DNA from 3 places in the Shinella sp. 20P9.1.1 genome. Region 1 is predicted to be linked to each of the others. Evidence: predicted binding sites of a transcription regulator. Region 1 holds the regulator's gene; each other region holds the start of a gene.
What was found. The regulator PhoB, encoded in region 1, activates phosphate uptake and scavenging genes when phosphate is short. The targets are predictions, from matches to a motif close to TGTCATNNANCTGTCAT.

Region 1 (7,183 bases):
CCATTCTTCCGGCGGTTGTTGTCGTGTTCGTCTGGGTCATCGCCAGCCCGATCTATATCAGCTCGACCGTCCGCGCCGGCTTCCCTGAAGAGGTGAAGGCCGAGCCGCAGGCCACGCAGAACCTCAACTACAACATGATCTCGGCCATCGCCCGCGGCTTCAAGGTGCTGACGGCGGAAGAGCGTGAGGCCCTGTTCAAGGACGGTGCCGCCGCTCGCGACGTGCTCGCCAGCAAAGGCGTGCCGGTCGCCGCCGAGCCCGCGCCCTACATGCTGAAGTCGGCCGACGACCTCAACCGCATGACGAACACGAGCGGCACCATGCTGTCGATCCTCGTCGTTATCGTCGCCGCCGTCGGTGCGTTCTTTTCCTATCGCTCGATCGCGCCAAAATTCCGCGCCCGCAACCGCGTCGAAGGCATGATGCTGGTCGGCCTCATCGGCGCCTCGTCGATCGCCATCCTTACGACGGTCGGCATCGTCGCCTCGATGTTCACGGAAGCCGTGCACTTCTTCAACATGGTGCCGGCCTGGGAATTCTTCTTCGGCACGGTCTGGGATCCGCGTTTCGCCGCTGCGGGTGCCACGGCCTCCGCCGGCCAGTTCGGCCTGATCCCGCTGCTTGCCGGCACGCTCTATATCGGCTTTGTCGCTATGCTGGTCGCCGTGCCGGTCGGCCTCTTCGCCGCTATCTACATGTCGGAATATGCCTCGCGGCACGTCCGTTCGGTGGCCAAGCCCCTGCTCGAAGTGCTCGCCGGCATCCCGACCATCGTTTACGGCTTCTTCGCGCTGGTGACCGTCGGCCCGTTCCTGCGCGATATCTCCGCCCAGCTGAACGGCCTCGTCACCGGCAACTACACGAACTTTATCCAGGCGCAGAGCGTTCTGACCGCCGGTTTCGTCATGGGCATCATGCTGATCCCTTACGTCTCCTCGCTGTCGGACGACATCATCACCGCCGTGCCGCGGGCGCTGCGTGACGGTTCGCTTGGTCTGGGTGCCACGCGTTCGGAAACGATCAAGCGCGTCATTCTGCCGGCAGCACTTCCGGGCATCGTCGGCGCGCTGCTGATGACCGCCTCGCGCGCCGTCGGCGAAACCATGATTGTGGTGCTTGCCGCCGGTGTTGCCGCCCGCATGCAGCTCAATCCCTTCGAGCCGATGACAACCGTGACCGTCAAGATCGTCAACCAGCTGACGGGTGACCTCGAATTCACCTCGCCGCAGACGCTGGTGGCCTTCGCACTCGGCATCACGCTGTTCTTCATCACGCTTTGCCTGAACATCTACGCCCTTTACATCGTGCGCAAATACCGGGAGCAGTACGAATGAGCCAGGTCTCCACGAGCCCTTCGATGGCCGCCCTTGGCGTCACCGCCAAACCCGAACGCCGCGACATCGGCCTTCGCCGCCGCTACGCCGCCGAGCGCCGCTTCCGCCTCTTCGGCATGGCAGCGATCGCCTTCGGTCTGCTCTTCCTGTTCCTTCTGCTGTTTTCTGTGGTCTCCAAGGGCTACACCGCATTTCAGCAGTCGATGATCACCATTCCGGTCGAGTTCTCCGAACAGGTCATCGACAAGAACAACGAGCGCGCCACCAACCCGCAGAAGCTGGTCTCGGCCAACTATCCGGTCGTTGCCCGTAACGCGCTCGCCAAGGTTCTCGGCGTCGATGAAAAGGACCGTGCCGGCCTCAAGGCCGTCAACGGCATGATCTCGGACAGCGTTCGCACGCAGTTCCGCGACATGGTCGTCGCCAATCCGGCGATCATCGGCACCACGCAGACGGTGACATTCCTTGCGCACGGTGATCTCGACTCGGCCTTCAAAGGCCAGATCGATCTCTCGGTAGCGGAAAACAACCGCAAGATCTCCGACAAGCAGGTCGGCTGGATGAACACGCTCGTCGAAAGCGGCGCGCTCTCCAAGCACTTCAACACTGGCCTCTTCATCAACGGCGCATCGAGCCGTCCGGAAGCGGCAGGCCTCGGCGTTGCCATCGTCGGCTCGCTCTACATGATGCTGATCGTTCTGGTGCTGTCGCTGCCCATCGGCGTCGCCGCTTCGATCTATCTCGAGGAATTCGCCCCGAAGAACCGCTTCACGGATCTGATCGAGGTGAACATCAACAACCTCGCCGCCGTGCCGTCGATCGTTTACGGTCTGCTCGGTCTCGCCGTCTTCGTCAATTTCGCGGGCTTCCCGCGCTCGGCAGCCCTCGTCGGTGGCCTGGTGCTGACGCTGATGACGCTGCCGACGATCATCATCGCGACCCGCGCTGCCCTCAAGGCCGTGCCCCCGTCGATCCGCTCCGCCGCCCTCGGCCTCGGCGCATCCAAGATGCAGACCGTGTTCCACCACGTCCTGCCGCTCGCCATGCCGGGCATCCTGACAGGCACGATCATCGGTTTGGCGCATGCGCTCGGCGAAACCGCACCGCTGCTGCTCATTGGCATGGTCGCCTTCGTCGCCGATATTCCCGGAACGCCGCTGGAACCCTCCACGGCTCTGCCGGTACAGATCTACATGTGGGCGAACGAGGCCGAGCGTGCCTTCGTGGAGCGCACCTCGGGCGCCATCATGGTGCTCCTCATCTTCCTCATCCTCATGAATGTTGGCGCCATCCTGTTGCGCCGCCGTTTCGAACGGCGCTGGTAGAAGGACCGATCCTATGAACATGATGTTAGAAGCAGCAGTCGAGAAAGCGCTGGACAAGAAAATGAACGACATTTCCTACAAGATGATCGGCAAGGACGTTTCGGTCTATTACGGCGACAAGCGCGCCCTCTACGACGTCAATCTCAACGTCCGCGAAAACACCGTGACGGCGCTGATCGGCCCGTCGGGTTGCGGCAAGTCGACCTTCCTGCGCACGCTGAACCGCATGAACGACACGATCGACGGCTGCCGCGTCACCGGCCGCATCACGCTCGATACGGACGATATCTACGACCCGAACATCGACGTCGTCGAACTGCGCGCCCGCGTCGGCATGGTCTTCCAGAAGCCGAACCCGTTCCCGAAGTCGATCTACGAAAACGTCGCCTACGGCCCACGCATCCACGGTCTTGCCAAGTCGAAGGCCGACATGGACGCCATCGTGGAAAAGAGCCTTCAGAAGGCCGGCCTGTGGAACGAGGTGAAGGATCGCCTGCAGGAAGGCGGCACGGGCCTCTCCGGCGGCCAGCAGCAGCGCCTGTGCATCGCACGCGCCGTCGCCGTCAGCCCCGAAGTCATCCTGATGGACGAACCCTGCTCGGCACTCGACCCGATCGCGACGGCCAAGGTCGAGGAGCTCATCCACGAGCTGCGCGCCAACTTCACCATCGTCATCGTGACGCACTCCATGCAGCAGGCGGCCCGCGTCTCGCAGCGCACCGCCATGTTCCACCTCGGCAACCTCGTCGAGGAGAACGACACCGACAAGATGTTCACCAACCCGGATGACCAGCGCACGCAGGACTACATCATGGGCCGCTTCGGCTGACGCTTTCGTCGCTGACGCCCCTGAAACCCGAGCGCATTAAGGACAGAACGATGTCATCGACCCATATTGTTTCGATTTACGACGAAGAACTGAAGTACCTCTCCCGCCGCATCTCCGAAATGGGCGGCACGGCCGAGCAGATGGTGGCGGATTCCGTCCGCGCCCTCGTTTCCACCGACGTGGCGCTGGCCCAGAAGGTCATTTCCGAGGATGTCATCCTCGACAATGCCGAGCGCCAGATCAACGAAAAGGCGATCGTCACCATCGCCAAGCGCCAGCCGATGGCGGCGGACCTGCGCGAAATCATGGGCACGATCCGCATCGCTGCCGAACTGGAGCGCGTCGGCGACCTCGGCAAGAACACCGCAAAGCGCGTGATTGCCGTGCAGAGCTCGGGCATGCCGCGCAAGCTCGCCCGCGGCCTCGAGCATCTCGCCGAACTGGCGTTGATGCAGCTCAAGGAAGTGCTCGACGTCTTCGCCACCCGCTCGGTGGACAAGGCCAAGGCCATCCGCGAGCGCGACGACGAGATCGATGCGATCTACACCTCGCTGTTCCGCGAACTGCTGACCTACATGATGGAAGACCCGCGCAACATCACGCCCTGCACGCATCTTTTGTTCTGCGCCAAGAACATCGAGCGCATCGGCGACCACGCGACCAACATCGCCGAAACCATCTACTACATGGCGACCGGCTCCCAGCCGGAAGGCGAGCGCCCGAAGGACGATACATCGACATCGGTCGTCGCGGCCGACATCGCCGAAGCGTCCGAGTAAGTTTGAGCAGGAACCCTGTCCATGGTGCCCAGAATAGCCGTCGTGGAAGACGAGGAGGCGCTGAGCGTTCTCCTGCGCTACAATCTCGAAGCCGAGGGTTTCGAGGTCGATACGATCCTATCGGGTGACGAGGCGGAAATGCGCTTGCAGGAGCGCATGCCCGACCTCCTCATCCTCGACTGGATGCTGCCGGGCGTTTCCGGCATCGAGCTGTGCCGGCGCCTGCGCCAGCGGCCGGAAACCGAGCGCCTGCCGATCATCATGCTGACGGCGCGCGGCGAGGAGAGCGAGCGAGTGCGTGGTCTGGCCACCGGCGCCGACGATTATGTCGTCAAGCCCTTCTCGACGCCGGAACTGGTGGCGCGCGTGCGCGCCATGCTGCGCCGTGCCAAGCCCGAGGTCGTCTCGACGGTGCTGCGCTGCGGCGATATCGAGCTCGACCGCGAGACCCACCGCGTCCACCGTCGCACCCGCGAGGTTCGCCTCGGCCCGACGGAGTTCCGCCTCCTGGAATTCCTGATGACCTCGCCGAGCCGCGTCTTCTCGCGCTCGCAGCTGCTGGACGGTGTATGGGGCCACGACATCTATGTCGACGAGCGCACCGTCGACGTGCATGTCGGCCGTCTGCGCAAGGCGCTCAACTTCGCCAATATGCAGGACGTCATCCGCACTGTCCGCGGCGCCGGCTATTCGCTGGAAACCTGAGCGATCCGCCATTCCTCCCAAGGACGGAAATGGGCCCTGCGGGGCCTGTTTGCGTTTTGGGGCTGCCATCCATCGCCTCAAACAAAAACGGAGCCTTTCGGCTCCGTTTTCATTTCATATCGATTGCTGTCAGCGCATCCGGCGGCGCTCGGCCGAGGGCTGGTAGGCGAGGCGCTGGTGGTAGGTGCAGTAGGGCGAATTGTCAGGGGATTCGTTGCCGCAGAAATGGAAGTCTTCGTTCAGCGGATCGCCGATCGGCCACTTGCAGGTGCGCTCGGTGAGCTGCGTCAGTTCCAGCTTGCGCGACATCGGCACGACGACATTGTTGCCGTTGGCGGGAACCGGGAGCTGTTCGGCGACGGCCTCGAATTCCGTGTCCATGTCGTCCTTGGCGATCGCTGCCGGACGGGCTGCGGTGCGCGGCGTGACGGCACGGGCCTGGAAGGTCGCGGGGCGGGGGGCCGCCGGCGCCGGGCGCTTCGGGCGGGCGGTGGCCTGCGTTCCGCCGGCCTTGGCGCGGCCCGGCAGGTTCAGCCGGTGCACTTTGCCGATGACGGCATTGCGGCTGACGCCGCCGAGTTGTGCCGCGATCTGGCTCGCGCTCAAACCCTCGGCCCAGAGCTTCTTGAGTCTTTCGACGCGCTCGTCTGTCCAGTTCATGTTTTCGTCTCCGCTCGGCGTTCGATGCGGGAATCCCTCGTCGCGTCCCGGACAGATCCGGAACCTGAACGCCTTCAACTCTTTTGGTGACTAGTTCCGCCGCATGCAGTCTAGTAATTGGTCTTTAACCTAGAGACCGGGGGACTCTGTGACAAGAGTCGCGGGAATCGGCGCGAATCGATTTCGAGGTTTTCCCCAACTTGCTGGTCGGGTGTGACTCGATGGAGACACCTTCCGCGCGTGCCGTGAATCCTCACCTTGCGGGAGGTTCAGCGTCACTCGGGGTGCGATTTTGTTGACATCCCCAGGTGAAATGCCGATAGTGCCGCATGCCGCCGAAAGGCGGCTTTTGATTTTTCTGGAGCCCGGAAAAGTCAAGTGTCAGACGTCTTTTTTCGCATCTCTTTTCGGAGGATACGCGCCATGGCCGATGCCGCGCCGCTCTATGAAACCTATATGCGTGCGCCGCTCCGGTTCACGCGCGGGGAGGGCGTCTGGCTGATCGCCGAAGATGGCGAGCGATATCTCGATTTCGCCGCCGGCGTCGCCGTCAATTCGCTGGGCCATGCGCATCCTCATCTCGTCGCCGCGCTGAAGGATCAGGCCGACAAGGTCTGGCACCTGTCCAACCTCTATGAGGTGCCCGGCCAGGAAAGCCTCGGCCGCCGGCTGACGGACGCGACCTTCGCCGACAAGGTGTTCTTCACCAATTCGGGTGCCGAAGCGCTGGAATGCGCGATCAAGACCGCGCGCCGCCATCACTTCGCCAAGGGCCATCCCGGCAAGTTCCATATCATCACCTTCGACGGCGCCTTCCATGGCCGCACGATCGCGACGATCGCGGCCGGCGGACAGGAGAAGTATATCGAAGGCTTTGGCCCCAAGGCTCCCGGCTTCCTGAAGCTGCCCTTCGGCGATATCGCCGCCGTCAAGGATGCGATCACCGAGGAAACCGCCGGCATCCTGATCGAGCCGGTGCAGGGCGAGGGCGGCATCCGTCCCGTCTCGAAGGAATTCATGCAGGAGTTGCGCCAGCTCTGCGACGAATACGGCCTGCTGCTGATCCTCGACGAGGTCCAGTCCGGCGTCGGCCGCACGGGCCGCCTCTTTGCCCATGAATGGGCGGGCGTGACGCCCGACATCATGGCGGTCGCCAAGGGCATCGGCGGCGGCTTTCCGCTCGGCGCCTGCCTTGCCACCAATGAAGCCGCCTCCGGCATGGTCGCTGGCACGCATGGCTCGACCTATGGCGGCAATCCGCTTGCCATGGCCGTCGGCAATGCCGTGCTCGACGTCGTGCTTGAAGACGGCTTCCTCGAACATGTGCGCGACGTGGCGCTGGTCTTCCGTCAGGGCCTTGCGGCGCTGAAGGATCGTTTCCCCGAGGTGATCGAGGATGTGCGCGGCGAGGGCCTGATGCTCGGCATCAAGGCGAAAATCCCCGTCGCCGACCTCCTGAAGGCCGTTCGCGCGGAAAAACTGCTGGGCGTGCCGGCCGGCGACAATGTGCTGCGGCTGCTGCCGCCGCTCACCGTCACCGCCGAAGAAGCA
Region 2 (7,183 bases), on a different contig from region 1:
GGATGAGGCGCTGATCGAAGGGCGAGGGGATCAGGTAGTTCGGGCCGAAGCTCGGCGTGTCGCCGGAATAGGCGCGGGCGGCGACGTCGGAGACTTCCTCACGGGCAAGCGCCGCGATGGCGCGCACGGCGGCCATCTTCATCTCTTCGTTGATCGTGCGCGCGCCGCAATCGAGCGCGCCGCGGAAGATGTAGGGGAAGCAGAGGACGTTGTTGACCTGGTTCGGGAAGTCCGAACGGCCGGTGCAGATCATGGCATCCGGGCGTATGGCCCGCGCCTCCTCGGGCATGATTTCCGGCGTCGGATTGGCAAGCGCCATGATCAGCGGATTTTCCGCCATGCGGGTCAAAAGTTCCGGCTTCAGCACGCCAGCGGCGGATAGGCCGAGGAAGACGTCGGCGCCGTCGATGCTTTCGGACAATGCGCGCTTGTCGGTCTCCTGTGCATACACGGCCTTCCACTGGTCCATGAGGACTTCGCGGCCCTTGTAGACGAGGCCTTCGAGGTCGTGCACCCAGATGTTCTCCACCTTCGCGCCGAGCGAGACGAGCTGATTGAGACAGGCGAGTGCGGCAGCGCCGGCGCCGGACGCGACGATCTTGGCCTCGCCGAGCGCCTTGCCGGCCAATTCCAGGCCGTTCAGGACGGCGGCTGCGACGATGATGGCCGTACCGTGCTGGTCGTCGTGGAAGACGGGTATGTCCATCTTCTCGCGCAGCTGGCGTTCGACCTCAAAGCACTCCGGCGCCTTGATGTCTTCAAGGTTGATGCCGCCGAAGGTCGGCTCCAGCGCGGAGACGACATTGACCATCTCATCGACGGTCGGGGCGTCGATTTCGATGTCGAAAACGTCGATGCCGGCGAATTTCTTGAAGAGGACGGCCTTGCCTTCCATGACCGGCTTGGAAGCGAGCGGGCCGATATTGCCGAGGCCGAGAACTGCCGTACCGTTCGAGACGACGGCGACGAGGTTGGCGCGCGCCGTGTAGTCGGCGGCCGTTTCGGGATTGTCGCGGATCGCAAGGCAGGGGGCGGCAACACCGGGCGAATAGGCAAGGGCGAGATCGCGCTGGTTGCCGAGCGGCTTGGTTGCGGTGATCTCGAGCTTGCCGGGGCGGGGATAGCGGTGGAAGAAGAGGGCCTGCTGGTCGATGTCGCCACTGACTGGGCCGTTCTGCGTCCTCGGTTTGTCACCCGTGCTCATGATGTTTCCTGCCATATGCTGTTTTGGTTGCGGCTCCACATGCCACGAACACGTCGCGACGTGAAGTTTCCGGAAGCTTCCATAAAGCCGCATTCGCCGGCCTGTGCAATGCCTATTTGCGGACGGAAAAGGCATAGGTGTGTCATCAATTTGAAACAGGAGTCTGGTTTTCAACGGGACGAAAGCCGCCGGTTCCAGATTGAACGCGGCGGCCGGCCACCCGGAGACGAACGCGATGAACCCGACGCCTGCCGACCCCAATGTCCGCCACTTCCGCACGCTCTTCATCTCGGATGTGCATCTGGGATCGAAGGCGGCCAAGGCGGATTTCCTGATCGACTTTCTGGGCCACCACGAGGCCGAGACGATCGTACTGGTTGGCGACATCGTCGACGGCTGGCGGCTGAAGCGCAACTGGTACTGGCCGCAGTCCTTCAACGACGTCACGCAGAAAATCCTGCGCAAGGCGCGCAAGGGTACGCGCATCATCTACATCCCCGGCAATCACGATGAGTTCCTGCGGGATTTCCCCGGCACGCATTTCGGCGGCGTCGAAGTGGCCGAGCGCATGATCCACGAGGCCGCCGACGGCAAGCGCTATCTCGTGCTGCATGGCGACGAGTTCGACGTCGTGGTGCGCCATGCCCGCGTCGTCGCCTATCTCGGCGACTGGGCCTATGATGCGGCGATTGCCATCAACGTCGTCTTCGCCGCCATCCGCCGCCGCCTCGGGCTGCCGTACTGGTCGTTCTCGTCCTGGGCCAAGCAGCAGGTGAAGAGTGCCGTGAATTTCATCGGCGAGTTCCAGAAGGTGGTCGTCGAGGAGGCGCGCCGCAACGATGCCGACGGCGTCATCTGCGGCCATATCCACCACGCCGTCATCACCGAGATCGACGGCATTCGCTACATCAACAGTGGCGACTGGGTGGAAAGTTGCACGGCGATTGCCGAGCATCACGACGGCGAGATGGAACTGATCACCTGGCAGACGCTGACGGCGGTGCCCGAACCCGTGTCGATTGCAAGCCGCAGCCTCGGCGTGGTGGCGACGTCTGGTGCCGAAGCCGCCTGACGCATTGCGTTGCAGACGAGATCGGAACGCAACCGGCAGAAATAGCGGATTGGCGTACGTACATCGGCGTGCTAGAGCGAGGTCGTTCCAATACAGGTTCCCCGCCATGACCGCCCCTTCCGGGTTCACCGTGACATCAGGCGCGCCGCCGTTCTTCGTCGCGCGCATCGCCCTCGTTTTCAGCGCCCCGATGATGGTGAACGGCATTGCGCTGCCGTTTTTCCCCGTCTGGCTGGAAACGCTATCGATGAGCGATTTCCAGATCGGCATCATTCTGGCCGTGCCGATGTTCGTGCGCGTCTTCACCGCGCCGGTGGCCGGCGTCATCGCCGACCGGATCGGCGAGCGCTCGATCATGCTGGCCTGGTCGGCCGTGCTGTCGCTCATGACGGCGATCGCGCTTTTCGCGACGGGATCGTTCTGGCCGGTGCTGTTGCTCTATACGCTGCAAGGCGCGGTCTATTCGCCCTATGTGCCGATCACCGAGGCGATCATGCTGTCGGGCGTGCGGCGCTGGAATTTCGATTATGGCCGGATGCGCCTCTGGGGTTCGCTCGCCTTCATCGTCGCGACGATGATCGGCGGCTGGCTCGCCGGTCTTTATGGCGGCGCCATGGTGCTGCCGGCGATGGCGGTGGGCTTCGACTTGACCGTGCTCGGCGCGGTGATCGCGCCGCGGGTCGGCAAGCCGCGCCGGCCGTCGCCGATCTCGGCGATCGCCACCATGCCGACGAAAAGCACGCTGCGGCAGGCGGATGTGCAGTTCATGCTGATCGGCGTCGCGCTGGTGAACTCCAGCCATGCCATGCTCTTCGCCTTTTCGGCGATCTACTGGCAGAAGATGGGTTTTAGCGGCGTCGATGTCGGCATTCTCTGGAGCGCCGGCGTGATGGCCGAGGTGGTTTTCTTCCTCTTCGCCGTCCAGCTCCGCCGCCGCTTCAATCTGTGGTCCATGATGATCGCCGGCAGCAGCGTCGCCGTCCTGCGCTGGATCATCTTCCCGATGGAGATGTCCTTTGCCGGCTATTTCGTGCTGCAATGCCTGCACGCCTTTACCTATGCCATCATCCATATGAGCGTGCAGAGCCGCCTCGTGGAGCGCGTGGCGGAAGAGCAGGAAGCCTCGGCACAGGGGCTCTATTATTTCTACACCGGCATCTTCACGGCGATCGCGACCTTCCTGTCAGGCTATGCTTTCAACTGGTACGGCGTGCACGGCTTCTACCTGATGTCCTGCATCGCTGCGGCGGGTCTTGCCTGCGTCGTCATCGCAAGGGTCTTTGCCGTGCGTCTTCAGCCCCAGAGTGCGGCTTCCGGCGGATAGACCGACGATCCCTCATAGTGCAGGCTGGGCACCCGATCGCGGGCCAGCAGCAGGGGGCCGTCGAGATCGACGAAATCGGCACCCTGCGCCAGAAGCACCGCCGGCGCCATGCCAAGCGAGGTGCCGACCATGCAGCCGACCATGATCTTCAGCCCGAGTTCGCGGGCGGCTTCGCGCAACGCCAGCGCCTCCGTCAGGCCGCCGGCCTTGTCGAGCTTGATGTTGATCGCGTCGTAGCGGTTAACGAGCTTTGCCACGTCCTCCGTGCGATGCACGCTCTCGTCCGCGCAGACCGGGATCGGCCGCGCATGAGCGGCAAGCGCGGAATCGTTTCCGGCCGGCAGCGGCTGTTCGACGAGCGCGATGCGCGTCTCGGCGCAAATGGCGAAGTGATAGGCGAGGTTTTCGGGCATCCAGCCCTCGTTGGCGTCGAGGATGATCGCGCTGTGGGGCGCACCGGCGCGCACGGCCCTGATGCGCGCGGCGTCGTCCGCCGTGCCGACTTTCACCTTGAGCAGGGCGCGGCCGGCATGCTGAGCGGCCTGGCGCTGCATAGCCTCGGGCTCGCCGAGCGAGAGCGTATAGGCGGTGACGAGTTTCTGCGGGGCGGCGGCGTTGATGACCTGCCAGGTCGGCACGCCCGAGAGTTTTGCCTCGAGGTCCCAGAGGGCGCAATCGATGGCGTTGCGGGCCGCGCCGGCCGGCATGATGCGGGCAAGGTCCTCGCGGCCGATACTGTCCTCCACAGCGCCGCGCATCTCCTCGATTGCGGCCAGCACGCCAGGCACCGATTCGCCGTAGCGGGCATAGGGCACGCATTCGCCCCGACCGATCTGGCCGGAGGATTCGATTTCGCAGATCACCACCTCGGCCGTCGTCTTGGCGCCACGGGAAATCGTGAAGGCCCCGGCAATCGGGAAGGTTTCGGCGGTTGCGCGCAGTCTACGGTGCATCGGGCGGGATCCTGGCTGGCCCCGAAATATTCGAGGCGGAAACGGGGTTTTGCCGGTTCGTTCGGTGACAGATGGCCGGCGAGCCGATAAGACAGGCGCATGTTGTGCCCCAAGCACGGGAAGATGCAAGAGACTTGACCACAGCCGCCAGCCCATCAGCCGACATCGTGAGCGAAAGCCTGCCGGACAATGGCGGGGAGGTCTGGCGCCTGTCCGGCCATTGGGTGAACACGACCGCCGTTGCGGGCGCCAAGCGCCTGGCGGAGATGGCAGGCGGCAAGGGCGGTGCGCTGGAGGTCGACCTCAGCGGCGTCTCGGAAATGGACACGGCCGGCGCCTGGCTGTTGCGCCGTGCGATCACCGAGCGGCAATCCGGTGGCGCGGAGGTGAAGCTGAGGGATGGCGACGGTGAGCGTTATGCCGATCTCGTGTCCGCCTTGCCGGAGAAGCTTGCCGAGCCGCGTGCGGAAAAAGCGGCGCGCGTAACGCTGTTCGAGCGTGTGTTTTCACCCGTCGGCCGCGTCATCATGGACGCCTGGGAGGATATGGTCGCCGCCATGTTCATCCTCGGCTCAGCGGTACGCGGGGCGCAGCTGAAACTTGGCCGCAGGAGCGGGCTTTCCCCGGCCGCTATCGTGCACCAGATCGACCATATGGGCGTTCGCGCCGTGCCGATTATCCTTCTGATGTCGTTTCTCATCGGTGCCATCATCGCCCAGCAGGGCGCTTTCCAGTTGCGCTATTTCGGGGCGGAGGTCTTTGTCGTCGATCTCGTCGGAATCCTGCAGTTGCGCGAAATCGGCGTGCTGCTCACGGCCATCATGATCGCAGGCCGCTCCGGCAGCGCCATCACCGCCGAAATCGGCTCGATGAAGATGCGCGAGGAAATCGATGCACTGAAGGTGATGGGCCTCAGCCCCGTCGGCGTGCTCGTCTTCCCGCGGCTCGTGGCGCTGACTGTCGCGCTGCCGCTGCTCACCATCATCGCCAATTTCGCCGCGCTGTTCGGCGCGGCCTGCGTCGCCTGGGCCTATTCCGGCATCACCTTCGACACGTTCCTGTCGCGCCTGCGCGAGGCGATCGACCTTTCGACCATCGTCTCCGGCATGATCAAGGCGCCGTTCATGGCGCTGATCATCGGCATTGTCGCTTCGGTAGAGGGACTGAAGGTCGGCGGCAGCGCCGAATCGCTCGGGCGTCACGTCACGGCCGCCGTGGTAAAGTCGATCTTCGTCGTCATCCTCGTCGACGGTCTCTTCGCCATGTTCTACGCAGCCATCGATTTCTAGGAAGGCGAATGGATCAGGCTCCCGAAAAACAGGACAATGTCGTGCTCTCGGTCAAGGATCTGACTGTGGGCTTCGGCAGCAATGTCGTGCTCGACCGGCTGAACCTCGATATCTATCGCGGCGAAATCCTGGGCTTCGTCGGCGCGTCCGGCACCGGCAAATCCGTACTGATGCGCACCGTCCTGCGCCTCCTGCCGCGCCGCTCCGGCAATATCCGCATCTTCGGCACGGATTTCGATAAGGCGAGCGAGGCCCAGCGCCTGGCGCTCGACATGAAGCTCGGCGTGCTCTTCCAGCACGGCGCGCTGTTCTCCTCTCTGACGGTCAAGGAGAACATCCAGGTGCCGATGCGCGAATATCTCGACCTGCCCCAAGCGATGATGGACGAGTTTGCGAAATTGAAGATCGAGCTTGTGGGCCTCGCACCCGAGGCCGCCGACAAATATCCGTCCGAGCTTTCCGGCGGCATGATCAAGCGCGCGGCGCTGGCGCGTGCGCTCGCGCTCGATCCGGCGCTGGTCTTTCTCGACGAACCGACCTCCGGCCTCGATCCGATCGGTGCGGCCGAATTCGATGAGCTGATCGCCAAACTGCGCGACACCCTGGGATTGACCGTGTATATGGTGACTCACGACCTCGACAGCCTGTTTTCGGTCTGCGACCGGATTGCAGTGCTCGGAAAGAAGAAGGTCATGGTCGAAGGCACGATCGAGGACATGCTGGCCTTTGACGATGCGTGGGTGCAGTCCTATTTCAAGGGCAAACGCGCGCGCTCCATTGTCCGGAAAGCGTGAAGAAGTGTCCGGGAGCGTCGCTGCCCCGGAATAGGAACTGCGAGCGGGATAGCCTGAAGCATGGAAACGAAAGCCAATTACGCCATTGTCGGTTTCTTCACCGTGCTCGTGATGGCCGCCGCCTTCGGCTTCGTCTACTGGATGTCGCAATACGGCCGCAGCGGCGACATGGCGCAGCTCGCCATCCGCATTCCAGGTTCCGCCAATGGCCTCAGCATCGGTTCGCCCGTGCGCTTTAACGGCATTCCGGTCGGCTCCGTGCGCAGCCTTGCCATCGATGCGGACGATCCGCGCTTTTCCGTCGCCATGACGGAGGTGGCGACAAGTGCGCCGGTCAAGCAGTCGACCACGGCCGTGCTCGAGGTGCAGGGTCTGACCGGCGCGGCCTATATCGAATTGTCCGGTGGTACCTCCGGGGATCCGAACATTCTTCAGAAGGCTTTCGACACGGAGACGGCAGCCGTGCTCGAGGCCGAGCAGTCGAGCGTCACCAATATCCTGTCGACCGCTGACAAGATCCTGAAGCGCGCCGATGCCGCCATTACCG
Region 3 (7,183 bases), on a different contig from region 1:
TCGGCGAAGGCGACGATTCCGCTGCCATCGTCGGTTTCGAGATGGAGCAGATGATCCTCCCGCGCCTCACTGGCCCGTATGTGCCGCGCTTCGTCGCCAACGGCGATTTTGCCACCCTGCCCTATATCGTTATGGAGCGCCTGCCCGGCACCTCGCTCTATCCGCTGCTCGAACGCCTGCCGCTGCCGCCGGACGAAGTCGCCGCCATCGGCGCCAAGGTCGCGGTCGCGCTCGATTCGCTGCACCGGCAGAATGTCGTGCATCTTGACCTTAAGCCCTCCAATGTGATGTTCCGCGAGAGCGGCGAGGCGGTGCTGATCGACTATGGCCTTGCCCGCCACATCCATCTGCCGGACCTGATGGACGAGCAGTTCCGCCTGCCCTATGGCACCGCCCCCTATATGGCGCCCGAACAGGTGCTCGGCACGCGCAGCGATTTCCGCAGCGACCTTTTTGCGCTCGGCGTCATGCTCTATTTCTTCGCCACCGGCGAGCGCCCCTTCGGCGATCCGCAGCGGCTGAAGGGTCTGAAACGCCGGCTCTGGCGCGATCCTCTGCCGCCGCGCGCCCGCAATGGCGCGATACCGCTGGCGCTACAGGAAATCATCCTGCGCTGCCTGGAGGTAAACCCCGCCTGGCGTTATCCGAGTGCGGCACAGCTTGCACTCGATCTGCAGGACCTGTCCGCCGTCAAGCTCACCGCGCGGGCGGAGAAGATGAAGCGCGACACCTTCGGCACCGTGCTGCGCCGCCGCTTCAATCCGGTGCCGATCGAGACGGTGAAGCCGCAGACGGCGGAAGCGCAGCTTGCCAATGCGCCGATCGTCGCGGTGGCGATCAATCTTTCGGGCAGCACGCCGGAGCTGGACGAGGCGAAGCGCCGGACGGTCGCACGCATCATCGAGAACACGCCGGATGCCCGCATCGCCTGCCTCAACGTGCTGAAGATCAACCGCATCGCGCTCGACACCTCGCTCGACGAGGAGGGCCGCAACAAGCATGTCATGCGGCTCGTGGAACTGCGCACCTGGTCGACCGGCCTGCCGACACCCGGCGGCGGCATCACCTTCCATGTGCTGGAAGCCGTCTCGCCGGCCGACGCCATCCTCGCCTATGCCCGCGAAAACTACGTCGATCACATCGTGATGGGTGCGCGCGCCGAATCGGCCATGCGCTCGATGCTCGGCAGCGTCTCCGGCGAGGTGGCAGCGCATGCGCCCTGCACCGTCACCGTGGTACGCAACCGCACGCGGCCGGAAGACTAGGACCGGAATCGCTTGCGATAATCGCCCGGCGTCAGTCCGACGATGCGGCCAAAAACCTTCCGGAAGGCGCCGGGGTCATTGTAGCCGACATCGACGGCCACGCTGTCCACCGAGCGGATGGTGAACTGCAACAGCTCCTGCGCCTTGGCGACGCGCAGCCGCTGGCAATAATCCGAGGTCGTCAGCCCCGTCGCCTTGCGGAAACGCCGCAGAAACGTCCGCTCCTCCAGCCCCGCCTGCGCGGCCAGCATATCGATCGCGGTTTCCCGCGCCTCGTTCGCCTGAAGGAAATGCTGCACCTTTAGGATCGCCGCATCGCCATGCAACAGGCGCGGCGAGAAGGTGCTGTAGTAGCGCTGCTCACGGCCGGGCGGATCGACGACGAACTGCCGCGCGACCTCCAGCATGATCGTCGGCCCAAGAAAGCGGTCGATCAGTTTCAGCCCCAGATCCACCCAGGCCATCACGCCGCCGGCCGTGACGATATCGCCGTCCTCACTGAGCAACCGGTCCGTATCGACGGTCACGTCGGGAAAACGCAGTTCGAAGGTTTCGGCGATCACCCAGTTGGTGGTGATGGTGCGGCCGGCGAGCAGCCCCGTCTCTCCGAGCAGGAAGGCACCGGCGCAGATCGAGGCGAGCTGGATACCGGAGGCATGGCATTCGCGCAGCCAGGCCGCGAAGGGCGCCGCCTCCTCGCGCAGGATCGGGTCGCCAAGGGCCGGCGGCAGCACCAGCACGGCCGGGCGCTCTGCCGCATCCGGGGTATCGCTGGCATCGGTCCGCACCGGAGTGCCGTCCTCAAGCCGCCAGTGGCTGACCCGGATCTTTGCCCCCGCCCCGCATTTCGCCTGCGCCATATGGGTTGCTGAATTGAAGAGGTCGGTCATGCCAAGCACCGCCGCCATCTGCGCGCCGGGATAGATCACCAGTCCGATTTCGGCCGAGGAGACCATGTCACTTTCACCCTTGATTATGTCGGTATCGCCAATGGCGAGAGATGGCAGGATGGAGGAAGAATGTCCATGACATCAACCGAGGAAGGATTTCCCATGAGCAAACGCGCCGTCATCATCGTCGATCTCCAGAAGGATTATCTCGCCACCGGCAGCTTCGCGCTTGATGGCATCGACGCCGCCGCCGACAATGCCGCCCGCGTCGTCGCGGCCGCCCGCAGCCGCGGCGATAAGATCGTCCACGTCCATCACGTCTCGCTGGAAGCCGATTCGCCGCTCTTTGCGCCCAACACCGATGGCATCAACCCGATCGCCGCCGTGACGCCGGAAGCCGGCGATACCGTCGTCATCAAGAACTACCCCAACTCCTTCCGCGACACCGTTCTTCAGGACACGCTGAAGGCCGGCGGCATCGAGGAGGTCGTCGTCGTAGGCGCCATGAGCGACGTCTGCATCGACGCCACCGCCCGCGCCGCCGCCGACCTCGGTTATGATCTGACGGTGGTGCACGATGCCTGCGCCACGCGCGACAAGGCTTTCGGCGATTCGGTCGTGCCGGCCGCCCAGGTCCACGCCACCATCATGTCAGCGCTGGAATTCGGCTACGGCAAGGTTACTACGACGGCGGAATACCTGTCATAAAGCGCTTTCCTTTCATCCCCTTCGCCGCATTGCGAAGGGGATGAACTATGCCCGTCATTCCCCTGTCATGTGACAATGGTGTTCCTTCGCGCGTGAATGCACCCCGGCCGCCGCCTGAAAGCGTGGCGCCTTTCGGAGACTGCGTGAATGGACATGGCTCAGGCCTTCGCCCTTGCCTCGGGCGCTCTCGTCGCGACCAATCTCGCGAGCATCCTCATCGCCGGCAGGCGGCTGGATGCCACGGGCGCAACGCCGGACCTGCGCAAGAAGCCGCCGGTCTCCATCGTCATCCCCGTTCGCGGCATCGAAAATTTTACCGGCGAAACGCTGGAGCGCGCCTTCCGCCTCTCCTGGCCGCGCTACGAATTGCTGTTCTGCGTCGCCCACGGCAACGATCCGATCATCCCGCTCATCGAAAAGACCGCCGCCGCCCATCCCGAAATCGAAATGCGCATCCTCGTCGGCGATGACCGGATCAGCGCCAACCCGAAGCTGAACAATTGCGTGAAGGGCTGGCAGGCCGCCCGGCACCACTGGGTGATCCTTGCCGATTCCAATGTGCTGATGCCCGCGGACTACATCCAGCATCTCATGGGCAGCTGGCGCAGCGATTCTGGCCTCGTCTGCTCCACGCCGCTCGGCTCGCGGCCGGAGGGTTTCTGGGCGGAGGTGGAATGCATGTTCCTCAACACCCAGCAGGCGCGCTGGCAATATGCCGGCGAGGCTGTCGGCCTGGGCTTCGCGCAGGGCAAGAGCATGCTCTGGTACAAGCCGATGCTCGATGCGAATGGCAGCATCCATGCTCTCAATGCCGAAATCGCCGAGGATGCCGCCTCCACCAAGCTGGTGAACCGGCTTGGCCTGAAGGTCCACCTGGTATCCGCTCCGTTCGAGCAACCGCTCGGCCGCCGCACCGAGCAGGAGATCTGGTCACGCCAGGCCCGCTGGTCGCGCCTGCGCCGCGTCACCTTCCCGAGCTTCTTTGCGCCGGAAATTCTTCTGGGCGTGCTGCCGCCATTGCTGCTCGCACTCGTCGCCGTCGCGCTGGGCGACCTGGCGCTCCTGCCCACCGTCCTGATGGTGCTCGCCGGCATCTACCTGCCGGAACTCGCCCTTGCACGGTTCAAGGGCTGGCATCTCTCGCGCTGGTCCGTGCCGGCGATGATGGCGCGCGATATCATGATGCCCGCCATCTGGCTGCGCGCCTGGATCGGTGGCACCATCGACTGGCGCGGCAACACGATGACGATCGGCACCAACGCATCCGAACTGAAGGAAGCCCCGGCGGGATCCTGACCCGCCCGTCAGGCCTTCGCGCGCAAGCCATCCAGCACGGTACGGAAGCCGCGCACAGCGCGTTTCGAGGTATCCTCCGGATCGTCCGAATTGGCGATCCACAACGCCGCATGGCTGCTGGCGCCATTGATCAGGCGGGCGGCGGCTTCGGTGTCGATCTCGGCCATCGTTCCCTCCGCCTTCAGATGATCTATGCTGCGGCTGAGTGCGGCGATACAGCCGCGGCTGGTCGGCCATTGCGAGACGTCGCCCAGCACCGCCGGCCCATCGCGGAACATGATGCGCTGGATTTCCGGCTCCAGCGCCATCTCGATATAGGCGACGCATTCATCGACAAAGCCCTGCCAGCGGTTCGGCGCAGCCGCCGAAATACGGTTGAGCCGCACCGTCATCTCCGCGTCGATTTCACGCATCACGGCTTGAAGCAACCCCTTCTTGTCGCCGAAATGATGGTAGAGCGCGCCGCGCGTCAGCCCTGCGCTTGCCGTAAAATCATCCATGGACGCATCGGCATAGCCGACGGTGCCAAAGGCCTTGCGGCCGGCGGCAATCAGCTTTGCCCTTGTTTCGGCAATCATTTCCTCGCGCGGCTTGCGCATGGCGCCTCCTATTCACATACGTCGCGTATTTTATTTGACATACGCCTCGTATGCAACTATTTCCTGGATATACGCCACGTATGTAAGTGGTGGAACCGCCCGTTTACAGGAGCAGGCCATGTCCAACCCGTACAAGGAAATTTTCAGCGTGCCGGGAACCAAGGGGTTCTCCGCCGCCGGCTTTCTCGCCCGCCTTCCCATTGCCATGGCGCCGATCGGCATCGTCGCCATGCTGTCGCAGACCCATGGTGAATATTGGCTCGCCGGCGCCGTCTCGGCGACCTATGCGCTGACCAACGCCCTCATCGCCCCGCAAATCTCCCGCGCCGTCGACCGCTACGGCCAGTCGGCGGTGCTGATGCCGACGACCATCGTCTCCGTCATCGCCTTCCTCACGCTGATTGCCGCCGCAAACCAGGGTTGGCCGGTCTGGACGCTGTTTGCGTCCGCGCTGCTTGCCGCCGCCATGCCCAGCATGCCCGCCATGCTGCGCGCCCGCTGGACCGAACTCTTCCGCGACCGCCCGGAACTCAACACCGCCTTCGCCTTCGAATCGGCGGCCGACGAGCTGGTCTATATTGCCGGCGCGTCGCTCTCGGTCGGCCTCGCCGTCGCGCTCTTCCCGGAAGCCGGCATGCTGATCAGCACCGCCTTCCTGGCGCTCGGCACCCTCGCCTTCGTGCTCCAGCGGAGCACAGAACCCGCTGTTCGCCACGTCGCCGGCAGCGCGCCGCAGAAGTCGGCTATTCGCCTGCGCCCGATCCAGATCATCACGCTCGCTCTCGTCTTCGTCGGCGCCACTTTCGCCACGGCCGAAGTCAGCGCGGTCGCCATCACCAAGGATCTCGGCCAGCCGAATGCCGCAAGCCTCGTCATCGGCGTCTATGCCATCGGCTCCTTCGTCGTCGGCCTCGTGCTCGGTGCTCTGAACCCGAAACTGGCCTTGCCGAAGCAGCTGATGATCGCCGTCACCATTCTGGCGCTCACGGCACTGCCGCTGCCCTTCGCCGGCACGGTGCCGCTGCTGGCCATCGCCGTCTTCGTCAGCGGCATCGCCATCTCGCCCACCTTCATCACCGCCTTCGGCATCGTCGAACGCCGTGTGCCCGAGGCCATGCTGACGGAAGGCGTCACCTGGGTCACGACCGGCATCGGGATCGGCATGGCGCTCGGTGCCTTCGTCGCCGGCTGGGCCGTCGATACCTTTGGTCCGCACAACGGCTTTTGGGTCTCCGTCGCAGCCGGCCTCAGTGCCGCGCTCACCATCGCGCTCGGCCAACGATCGCTGGCCGGCGAGGATTGCGCCAGCGGCATCTGCCCGCTGCCGCAGGCCGCGGAATAGGACAGCAAGGCCCGGCCACCGCGCCGGGCCTTCACGCCCACGGCTTGACGCCATCGCGCCGCACCGGTAACGAGCATTCCAAGGTTTCAGATACCTGCCGCTCGCAGACGTAAGTCCCGGTGAAATCTGATCTTCGACGACCCCGACCCTCGAAGCATTTCGTGCGGCAGGTAATGCGAGCCCCTCCCTCTTATCGGAATGCATATGAGGAGAGCGGGATGTCGCAAGACCATTCCAACCTATTTCTGACCGCGCCGCTCGGCGCGCTTTTCGCCAGGACGGCAGCCCCCATCGTCTTCGTCATGAGCATGAACGGGCTTCTGACTGTCATGGATGCCGTGATGCTCGGCCTCTATGCCGGGCCGGAGGCCGTCGCCGCCGTCACGGCGGTCTTTCCCATCTTCATGCTGCTGGTGGCTCTCGCCACCCTCGTCGGCAGCGGCATGGCGAGCCTGCTGGCCCGCCGTCTCGGCGCAGGCGATCTGCCGGCGGCCCGCACCGTCTTCTCTGCCGCCCACTGGCTGGCGCTGGCCCTCGGTGCAGCTTTCATCCTGGCCTTCCTTGCCGTTGGTCCCGCCCTCATCGCCGCCATCGGCAATGGCGCGCCGGTGCTCGAAACCTTGGCCTATCGCTATATCGCGATCGTCGTGTTCTTCTCCCCGTTCCAACTGCTGCTGGCGGTCAATGTTGATGCGCTTCGCTGCGAAGGGCGCGTCGGGCTGATGGCGCTGGCGAGCCTCTTCGTCTCGCTCGCCAACCTCGCCTTCAACTATATCCTGATCGTGGGGCTCGATCTCAGCGTCACCGGCTCCGCGCTCGGGACCGTGCTGGCGCAACTGTTGGCGCTCGGCATTCTCGTGCTGTTCAGGACTGTCGGGAAAACGAACCTGCGCCTTACGGATATCATGGGCAAACCATCCCGCCTGTCCGAACAGACACGAGACATCCTGGCGCTCGGCGCGGCGCAAAGCCTCGGCTTCATCGGTCTTGCGCTCGTCTCCTCCGCGGTCATCGCCGCCCTGCAAATCTCGGCAGGTAGCGCATACGAAACCCTGGTCACGGCCTACGGCATCGTCACCCGCA

Region 2: AC27VQ_RS12365 (UDP-2,3-diacylglucosamine diphosphatase) is a predicted target of PhoB. The motif match lies at 1,345-1,361, and genes of this name have one in related genera.
Region 3: AC27VQ_RS13275 (ceramide glucosyltransferase) is a predicted target of PhoB. The motif match lies at 2,916-2,932, and genes of this name have one in related genera.

Annotation. Positions count from the first base shown of each region.
Region 1 covers NZ_JBYOLC010000002.1:206,319-213,501, forward strand. Annotated here, with positions in the region: gene pstC (phosphate ABC transporter permease subunit PstC) at 1-1,334, shown strand, start outside; gene pstA (phosphate ABC transporter permease PstA) at 1,358-2,659, shown strand; gene pstB (phosphate ABC transporter ATP-binding protein PstB) at 2,673-3,488, shown strand; gene phoU (phosphate signaling complex protein PhoU) at 3,539-4,267, shown strand; gene phoB (phosphate regulon transcriptional regulator PhoB) at 4,289-4,972, shown strand; gene AC27VQ_RS04625 (GcrA family cell cycle regulator) at 5,102-5,632, opposite strand; gene AC27VQ_RS04630 (aspartate aminotransferase family protein) at 6,056-7,183, shown strand, end outside.
Region 2 covers NZ_JBYOLC010000006.1:81,355-88,537, forward strand. Annotated here, with positions in the region: gene AC27VQ_RS12360 (NADP-dependent malic enzyme) at 1-1,204, opposite strand, end outside; gene AC27VQ_RS12365 (UDP-2,3-diacylglucosamine diphosphatase) at 1,440-2,276, shown strand; gene AC27VQ_RS12370 (MFS transporter) at 2,383-3,600, shown strand; gene dgcA (N-acetyl-D-Glu racemase DgcA) at 3,570-4,553, opposite strand; gene AC27VQ_RS12380 (ABC transporter permease) at 4,625-5,842, shown strand; gene AC27VQ_RS12385 (ABC transporter ATP-binding protein) at 5,851-6,636, shown strand; gene AC27VQ_RS12390 (MlaD family protein) at 6,697-7,183, shown strand, end outside.
Region 3 covers NZ_JBYOLC010000006.1:260,427-267,609, reverse strand. Annotated here, with positions in the region: gene AC27VQ_RS13290 (protein kinase domain-containing protein) at 1-1,265, shown strand, start outside; gene AC27VQ_RS13285 (GlxA family transcriptional regulator) at 1,262-2,221, opposite strand; gene AC27VQ_RS13280 (isochorismatase family protein) at 2,318-2,863, shown strand; gene AC27VQ_RS13275 (ceramide glucosyltransferase) at 3,011-4,159, shown strand; gene AC27VQ_RS13270 (TetR/AcrR family transcriptional regulator) at 4,168-4,758, opposite strand; gene AC27VQ_RS13265 (MFS transporter) at 4,877-6,100, shown strand; gene AC27VQ_RS13260 (MATE family efflux transporter) at 6,319-7,183, shown strand, end outside.